DNA from 2 places in the Peribacillus frigoritolerans genome. Region 2 is predicted to be linked to the other one. Evidence: predicted binding sites of a transcription regulator. Region 2 holds the regulator's gene; the other holds the start of a gene.
What was found. The regulator Rex, encoded in region 2, represses fermentation and respiration genes when NADH is low (regulators of the CRP and FNR family bind a similar motif). The targets are predictions, from matches to a motif close to TTGTGAAATATTTCACAA.
Positions count from the first base shown of each region.

Region 1 (4,438 bases), 230 kb from region 2:
GGCTGATGCTTTGACGGACTTAGCGGTTTTGACAATTGATGCCTCGATGGCACCTGAGGGAATTAAATTCGGGAATTCCGATAGCATGCGTCCAGGTGAAGAAGTATTGGCAATTGGCAATCCTCTTGGACTTGATTTTTCACGATCGGTTACACAAGGGATCGTCAGTGCGACCGGACGCTCCATTTCAGTCGATACCTCGGACGGGGAGTGGGAACTTGATGTCCTTCAAACAGATGCAGCGATCAATCCCGGCAATAGCGGGGGTGCATTGATCAACACCGCTGGGGAAGTGATCGGCATAAACAGTTTGAAGATTTCCGAAAACGGTGTGGAAGGCTTAGGGTTTGCCATACCAAGTAATGATGTGATTCCGATTGTTACGGAGCTGATTGAAAATGGAAAAATCACGCGCCCATATTTAGGAGTCAGCTTGGCCAGTATGGAAGAACTGCCGCAATATTACATTCAAAATGTTCCAGAAGCCGTAAAGTCCGGCGTAATGGTGACGAGTATAGAAGCGGGATCGGCTGCGGCGAATGGAGGGCTTAAGCAACAGGATATCATCGTTGAGATTGATGGAACGAAAATTGATACTGCTGCAGCATTAAGGAAATACTTATATTCAGATAAGAAAATCGGCGATAAAGTAAAGGTTAAAGTATATCGAGGCACTGAAGAGAAAACGGTAACGATCACCTTGCAAAAACCATAGAAAGAGGTAAGGCCCCTGATTATTCAACAGGGGTCTTTTATTGGAAGTTTTTTTATAGTATTCAAAAGGTTAATATCGGAAAAATAGATAGTGTATTTGCCCTGTTTTTGCAGTTTGTTCATATAGTCTTGAATACCTAAAAGTGAATGGTGGCGCCTTCTATTTGTCAAGGTTTTCATCGTGGATATGTTAAAAAATAGAAAAGATTTGACAAATTTGTGAAATGTCATAAAATAGAAAGAAAGGGGATGAAATTATGGAAGCTAATCAGAAGATGTTAGATGCAGTGAAATGGGTATCGGGCACAGGTTGTGTAATCGGAATTATTATTTTTGCTTTAAGTTTCTTTGTAAGCGATTACAATAAGGATTATATATTTACCGCTGTTGGAATCGCCATCACATTAAGCGCAGCTGCCATTTTTCTAGTTGGTATATTTTTTGTCCTGACAGAAGAAATGGTAATGAATACACATAAAGGCAAAAGAATTGAACCGGAAACGACTAAAATCATAAAAATGAAAACAAAGGCTAAAGCTCCAACAAACAGAAGTACAGAATTCAGTAACTAAAACGAGGAATATAGGGCAATATACTGTTTTTCTAAACAGAACTAGTTGTTCTTTTGCCTAACTTGCTGAATTTGAGTCAACTTGATCTCAATCAATGAATACGCTTTCATTTTATGCATATCAGAATCGAATTACCGATTTGTTACATTTTAAACTATATCCACGAGAAAAGGACACTTTTAAGAAGTCCTTTTTTCGTGGATTTTTTTCTATGTACTTTTAATTAAAAATTCAAAAGGGATACAGGTATCAATATGGGGTTATAGGGCAGTGGGTTTTGCTAAAGGGGATTTGATAGAACCACTTCTACCAAGCCTATTGCTAAACGGCTGTTTTAAAAATACTGACAGGCCATAAGGATTGCGAAAGAACCCAATTTCATTTCAAACTCGTCGTTTCCTTATATATATATAATATTGACCTGTGTTGGATCATAAGGATATTGAAGCATGGAGACAATATCGTGTCCAATGTGTCTACCATTTACCAACCTCCATGGCCGAGTGAAAAAAATCCGTTTTAAATCATGTTTTCTAACGATAAATACCTAATTGACAGGATAGGTAATATAATTCATAATCTTTAAGAGTTTTGAGGCAATATACACAGTGAATATAATGTGAAATTTTTATTTCATTATATTAGAGTAATATTAAATGGAAAGAGGATCGGTACTATCTGCAATCCTGTACTGATAAGTGAATTTTCAAAGGCAAGATATGAAACATTTATTATATTTCATTTGCTGAAGATTTTCGAACATTTCAGTTCATTTACCATCTTCTTACTGCTCTTTAATGAACTTTATGTGACAGATGTCACTTTGTATTGTCTTTTTTTAGACTTGGGATTAATATTGGTATGTCGGGGTTTGTGAACATGGTAACACTTTGTCCGAATAATTACCAATTGGAATTTTATTATGTAAGAAAGGGGTAGTACTATGAAAATAAAATGGGCTCTATTAACTATACTTTTTACTATTGCCACTGTGCTAACCGGTTGCGATAACCCATTAATGGTCTTGGACCCTAAAGGGCCGGTAGCTGCAACACAAGCAGATGTTATTATGATTTCGATATGGACAATGGCCTTTGTCGTCCTTGTCGTTATGGTACTGTATATCTTCATGATAATGAAATATCGTGCTTCCAAACAACGTGATGATTATGAACCGCCTCATATTGAAGGAAGTAAGGTTCTTGAAATAATTTGGGTTGCGATCCCAATTCTAATCGTCGCTTTCCTATCCGTTGTTACTGTTAAAACAACAAATGAAGTTGAGGCAACACCTAAAGGATACGGTGATCAGGAACCTTTAATTATTTATGCTTCATCTTCCAACTGGAAGTGGCATTTTAGTTATCCGGAAGAAGATATCGAAACAGTCAACTATCTGTTTTTACCTACTAACCGACCAATTGAATTTAAACTTTACTCATTCGGTCCAATCTCAAGTTTCTGGATTCCGCAACTTGGAGGACAAAAATACGCGATGTCGGACATGGTTAATACGTTGCACTTAGCAGCTGATGTACCAGGAGAGTATATGGGTCGAAATTCAAACTTCAGTGGTTCAGGTTTTGCTCAGCAAACGTTCAACGTTAATGTACTGTCTGCAGAAGAATACGATAAGTGGGTAGATGAAATTAAAGCTACTGCTAAACCGATTACTGAGGAAAAATTCAATGAATTATTAAAACCTGGTCATGTGGGACAATCCACTTACACTGGAACTCACTTAGAGTTTTCTCCAGCTCCTGAAGGGGAAAATGCTGGTCATGACCACGGATCTTCTGATAAGGAAGAAAATGATTCCAAGGATTCACACGAGGAACATTCAGAACACAGCAACATGAATCATGATCACTAAGAATTAATTTCGTTCGATAAAACAACTAGGTTTACAAGATAAGGAATATTTTCCTGAAAGGAGTCACAAAAGTATGGATTACTTTGATCGATTTGCCGTACCTCATCCAAGTCCTGCGATTTATGCATCCATGGTTGCCATTGGTTTAACCATGATTGCGGTTGTTGCCGGAATTACCTATTTTAAAAAATGGGGTTACTTATGGCGTGAGTGGTTAACAACGGTTGACCATAAACGTATTGGTATCATGTACATCTTGGCAGCACTGCTTATGCTTTTCCGTGGTGGCGTCGATGCTCTTATGATGCGTGCTCAAACGGCTATTCCAGATAACGGTCTTTTGGATGGACAGCATTATAATGAGGTATTTACAACACACGGGGTCGTCATGATCCTGTTCATGGCTATGCCATTTATCATTGGGTTAATGAACATTGTCACACCATTGCAAATTGGAGCGCGTGACGTAGCATTCCCACGTCTGAACGCAGTAAGCTTCTGGTTATTCTTCATGGGGGCAATGCTATTTAACATCTCTTTCGTAGTCGGTGGTTCTCCTGATGCAGGTTGGACATCTTACTTCCCGCTGGCAAGTAACGATTTCAGTGAATCAGTAGGTTCGAACTATTACGCGATTGCAATTCAAATAGCTGGTATCGGTACATTACTGACTGGTATCAACTTTATCGTAACAATCTTGAAAATGAGAGCACCTGGCATGAACTTAATGAAAATGCCAATGTTCACATGGTCTATCTTGATCACAAACTTCATTATCGTTTTCGCTTTCCCTGTATTGACAGTGGCACTTGCGTTGATGACAATGGATCGTCTATTCGGAACTCAATTCTTTACGATGGCCAATGGCGGTAGCGATATGCTTTGGGCGAACTTGTTCTGGGTTTGGGGACATCCTGAAGTTTATATAGTAATCCTTCCGGCTTTCGGTATTTACAGTGAAATCATTTCGACATTTGCACGTCGTAACCTGTACGGGTATAATTCGATGGTTATCTCCATGGTAGCTATTTCTACTCTATCTTTCATTGTATGGGCTCACCATTTCTATACAATGGGTCACGGTGCAATGGTTAATGGTATCTTCTCGATTACCACGATGGCAATTGCCGTCCCGACCGGTGTTAAGATTTTCAACTGGTTGTTCACACTTTGGAAAGGTAAAATCGTGTTTACCGTTCCTATGCTATACTCTTTAGCTTTCATTCCGATTTTCACGCTCGGTGGGGTAACAGGGGTTATGCTTGCAATGGCAAGTGCT
Region 1 covers NZ_CP158190.1:553,430-557,867, forward strand. Annotated here, with positions in the region: gene ABOA58_RS02705 (S1C family serine protease) at 1-715, shown strand, start outside; gene ABOA58_RS02710 (hypothetical protein) at 972-1,286, shown strand; gene qoxA (cytochrome aa3 quinol oxidase subunit II) at 2,230-3,159, shown strand; gene qoxB (cytochrome aa3 quinol oxidase subunit I) at 3,233-4,438, shown strand, end outside.
Region 1: a site for Rex is predicted at 2,093-2,110, ahead of qoxA (cytochrome aa3 quinol oxidase subunit II). Genes of this name have one in related genera too.

Region 2 (4,438 bases):
TTACGTTGGACAAAGTCGCGAAGCTTTTCGATTTCCCCTTGCTGCTTCTCGAACAGTTTCATGTCCCGCTCATAATCTTCGGCTTTTCCCTCTAGGTAAGAACTATAATTACCATGGTATTTTTTCATGTTATTCCGGGAAATCTCATATACCAGGTTTACTACTTTATCTAAAAAATAGCGGTCATGGGAAACAATGAGCACAGCTCCCTGGTACCCTTGTAAATATTGTTCAAGCCAAGATAGGGTTTCGATATCCAAATGGTTCGTCGGCTCATCCAGAATCAATATATCCGGTTTCCTTAAAAGCAGCTTTCCTAAAGCAAGCCTTGTTTTTTGCCCGCCGCTTAAAGTGGAGATTGGGGTAGAATAGTCAAAGTCAGCAAACTGAAGCCCATGCAATACGGAACGGATATCTGCTTCATATTGATAACCGCCCTTCTCTTTGAATGCCACCATCAAAGTGTCGTATTCATTCAGCACTTTTTGGTAAATCGTTTCGTTTTCAAAGACGTCAGGTCTGGCCATATCAGCCTCAAGGCGACGCAGTTCCTTTTCCTGCTCTATAAGGTCCGTGAATACGGTCAGCATCTCATCCCAAATGGTCAGTTCGGATTCCAATCCCGTATCCTGGGCCATATAGCCGATTGTGACGCCTTTTGGTTTGATAATTTCACCGCCATCATGGGAAAGGTGCCCGGCTATGATTTTTAGCAGAGTGGATTTTCCGGCGCCATTTCGGCCGACAAGAGCAATTCGATCTTTATTTTGAACTTCGAGCTTCATATTTGATAAAATAAGTTCAGCTCCATAATATTTCGATAGTTGATTGATTTGTAATAAAATCATAGATTTCACCTCAATTGATTATAGTTAGTGTAACGTATTTTAGTTATTATCGGCAACAGCTTGGTTCCATGGTAAACAAAAGCTGTTACATAAAGTGGAATAATAGTGTATGATTTAGGAGGGGTTACTTAAATGGGAGACTTAACGCATTTTAATGAACAGGGCAGGGCCAAAATGGTCGATGTGAGTGCTAAGCCTGAAACAACCCGGACGGCAGTGGCTCAATCGAGCATTTTATTGAATGATGAAATATATGAATTGGTCACGAATCAGAAAATGAAAAAAGGTGATGTACTGGCTGTTGCACAGGTTGCAGGAATAATGGCCAGCAAAAATACATCCAATATCATTCCGATGTGCCATCCCATTGCTCTGCAAGGGGTCAATATAGCCTTTGAGTGGGAAAAAGAAGAACAAGGATACAGGCTTAGGATTGAAACGGAAGCTAAGACAAAAGGAAGTACAGGTGTGGAAATGGAAGCGTTAACAGCTGCATCCGTGACTGCCTTGACAGTTTATGACATGTGTAAGGCCATTGATAAGGGAATGGTGATCGGGCCTACATTCTTAGTGGAGAAAACAGGCGGAGTTTCCAGTAACGATTATAAAAGACAAGTAAAACAAACAGATAGAGATTAAGTTGAAAAGCATGTGTGAAGGCGGGGAAGAACAATGAACCATGACCCAAAGATACCGCAGGCAACAGCCAAAAGGTTGCCATTGTATTATCGATTTTTAAAGAACTTACATTCCTCAGGCAAACAAAGAGTTTCCTCTGCAGAGCTAAGCGAAGCTGTAAAAGTGGATTCTGCCACCATACGCCGTGATTTTTCCTACTTTGGCGCGCTTGGGAAAAAAGGCTACGGCTACAATGTCAATTATTTATTATCCTTCTTTAGAAAAACACTAGATCAAGATGAATTGACCAAAGTCGCTTTAATCGGGGTAGGAAATTTAGGAACCGCTTTTTTAAATTACAATTTCATGAAAAATAATAATACAAAAATTGAAATGGCTTTCGAAGTTTCTGAAGAAAAAGTCGGCAAGCGAATAGCTGATGTGCCCATCTATCATATGGATCAAATCGATACACTATTGCAGGAAAATAATATCACTGCGGCTATATTGACAGTGCCGGCACAGGTAGCCCAGACGATAACCGATCGTTTAGTCAAAGCTGATATAAAAGGAATATTGAATTTTACACCTGCAAGGCTGACCGTGCCTCCATCAATAAGGGTTCACCACATTGACCTGGCCGTGGAGCTTCAGTCGCTCATCTACTTCCTGAAACATTATCCTGTTGTGGAAGAAGCCGCTTTGGAGGAATGAAAAAAACGCTGCATCTTTGCAGCGTTTTTTTATTTTTTCTTATTTTTTTGTGCGGCTTTAATCTTAAAGTGCAGCATGATCATGCGTAAGCCCGATCCAAAGTCAAGAGTCGCAATAAGGACAAGTATGTAGGCGAAGAGCCCCCATCCAGAAGAATTGACGGTTTGAATCGCGATAGCGGTAAAAAGAGCTCCTAAGCCTGCATAGATGATGCCCATGAATAAGGGTGATTGACGTTTCATAATAAACCTCCGATGAAGGCCTGTGCAGTATCTATCATCTTCTCTATATCCTCCCGATATACCACTTGAAGGATGATAACAAGCGTGTTCATCGCAATATGAGCGCTCATTGATACGAGAATGCGGCCTGTTTTTGCATAAAGGAAAGCAAAAGTGAAGCCCATTGCCGTATATAAAAGAAGATGTTCAAATTCACCATGCGCCAAGCCGAAAATAACTGAGCTGATTAAAGCTGAAATAAAGAAGTTAAAGCGTTTATGAAGTGATCCGAAAATGATTTTCCGGAAAATTAATTCTTCCAATATAGGTCCAATTACTGAAGTGACGAAAATGACCATGGGGACTTTGTAAATGAGTGAAATGAGTTGCTGCGTATTTTCAGATTCAGACTCCACCCCAAGCATCTGTTCAATGCTGCCGGCAATGCTTTGCGCAAAAAGAGCCATGAACACTCCTGCAATTGCCCATAATATGGACATGGAAACGGAAGTTTGATTTCTCGTGTCCAACTTTTCCCTCATATCTTTTCTCATTAAAAAAAGAATCAAGAATAAAGCAGCGAGAAAACTGAAAACTATCCAGTATGCTGCAGATTTCACTTGGAGTTCATCAGCCGGCATTCCGGTATAAGACCCGATCAGCATGAAAATGGGTACCCCAACAATACTGGATAATTGCATGGCAATATAGGTGATGATGACGAACCAATATTCTTTTTTCAAAAATGAAAACTCCTTTTATAGTCACCCATTCCGCTCGGAACGTTCCTGATATGGGGACAAGCTATAAACGCATACTCCAAAATGGTATCAAAAATTGAGGCAGAACACCACTTAAAGGTACCCCTAACGAAACATTTAAATAACTTTGTTAAGGAAATCATTATGCTAAAGTAGTTTACCCGTAATTTATCAGAAATTAATAAAAAATTTTCAATAAGATACTTGCAAAAAAGGCTCGGTTTATTTAATATTATAAATGTGTTAGCACTCGATGATGAAGAGTGCTAATAATCATGTAACAAATTATCAAGAGAATATGAGGAGGTTGTTTCACTTGTTAAAACCATTAGGTGATCGCGTTATTATTGAACTAGTTCAAACTGAAGAAAAAACTGCAAGCGGTATTGTTCTTCCTGATACTGCTAAAGAAAAGCCGCAAGAAGGTAAGGTAGTAGCAGTTGGTACTGGCCGTGTCCTTGAAAATGGCGAACGTGTTGCTTTAGAGGTTGCCCAAGGCGATCTAATTATCTTCTCAAAATATGCAGGTACTGAAGTTAAATACGAAAACACTGAATACTTAATTTTACGTGAAAGCGACATTCTAGCTGTTATCGGCTAATTATACATCATACTTAACTGAACGAAAATTTTCTTAAAATTTTAGGGAGGTACTTATAAATGGCTAAAGAAATTAAATTTAGTGAAGAAGCTCGCCGCTCCATGCTTCGTGGTGTGGACGCACTTGCAGATGCAGTTAAAGTAACGCTTGGACCAAAAGGTCGTAACGTGGTTCTTGAGAAAAAATTCGGTTCACCGCTTATCACTAATGATGGTGTGACGATCGCTAAAGAAATCGAATTGGAAGATGCATTCGAAAACATGGGTGCGAAATTGGTTGCTGAAGTAGCAAGCAAAACAAACGACGTAGCTGGTGACGGTACAACGACTGCAACGGTTCTTGCACAAGCGATGATCCGTGAAGGTCTTAAAAACGTAACAGCTGGTGCTAACCCAATGGGTATCCGTAAAGGAATCGAGAAAGCGGTCAATACTGCAATCGCAGAATTGAAAGCCATTTCCCAACCTGTTGAAAACAAAGAGTCAATCGCACAAGTTGCTGCCATCTCTTCAGCTGATGAAGAAGTGGGCCAACTGATTGCGGAAGCAATGGAGCGCGTTGGTAACGACGGCGTCATCACAATCGAAGAGTCCAAAGGTTTCACAACTGAATTGGACGTAGTAGAAGGTATGCAGTTCGATCGCGGATATGCATCTCCATACATGGTTACTGATT
Region 2 covers NZ_CP158190.1:325,076-329,513, forward strand. Annotated here, with positions in the region: gene ABOA58_RS01675 (ABC transporter ATP-binding protein) at 1-848, opposite strand, end outside; gene moaC (cyclic pyranopterin monophosphate synthase MoaC) at 981-1,487, shown strand; gene ABOA58_RS01685 (redox-sensing transcriptional repressor Rex) at 1,521-2,180, shown strand; gene ABOA58_RS01690 (YdiK family protein) at 2,210-2,422, opposite strand; gene ABOA58_RS01695 (CPBP family intramembrane glutamic endopeptidase) at 2,419-3,144, opposite strand; gene groES (co-chaperone GroES) at 3,479-3,763, shown strand; gene groL (chaperonin GroEL) at 3,823-4,438, shown strand, end outside.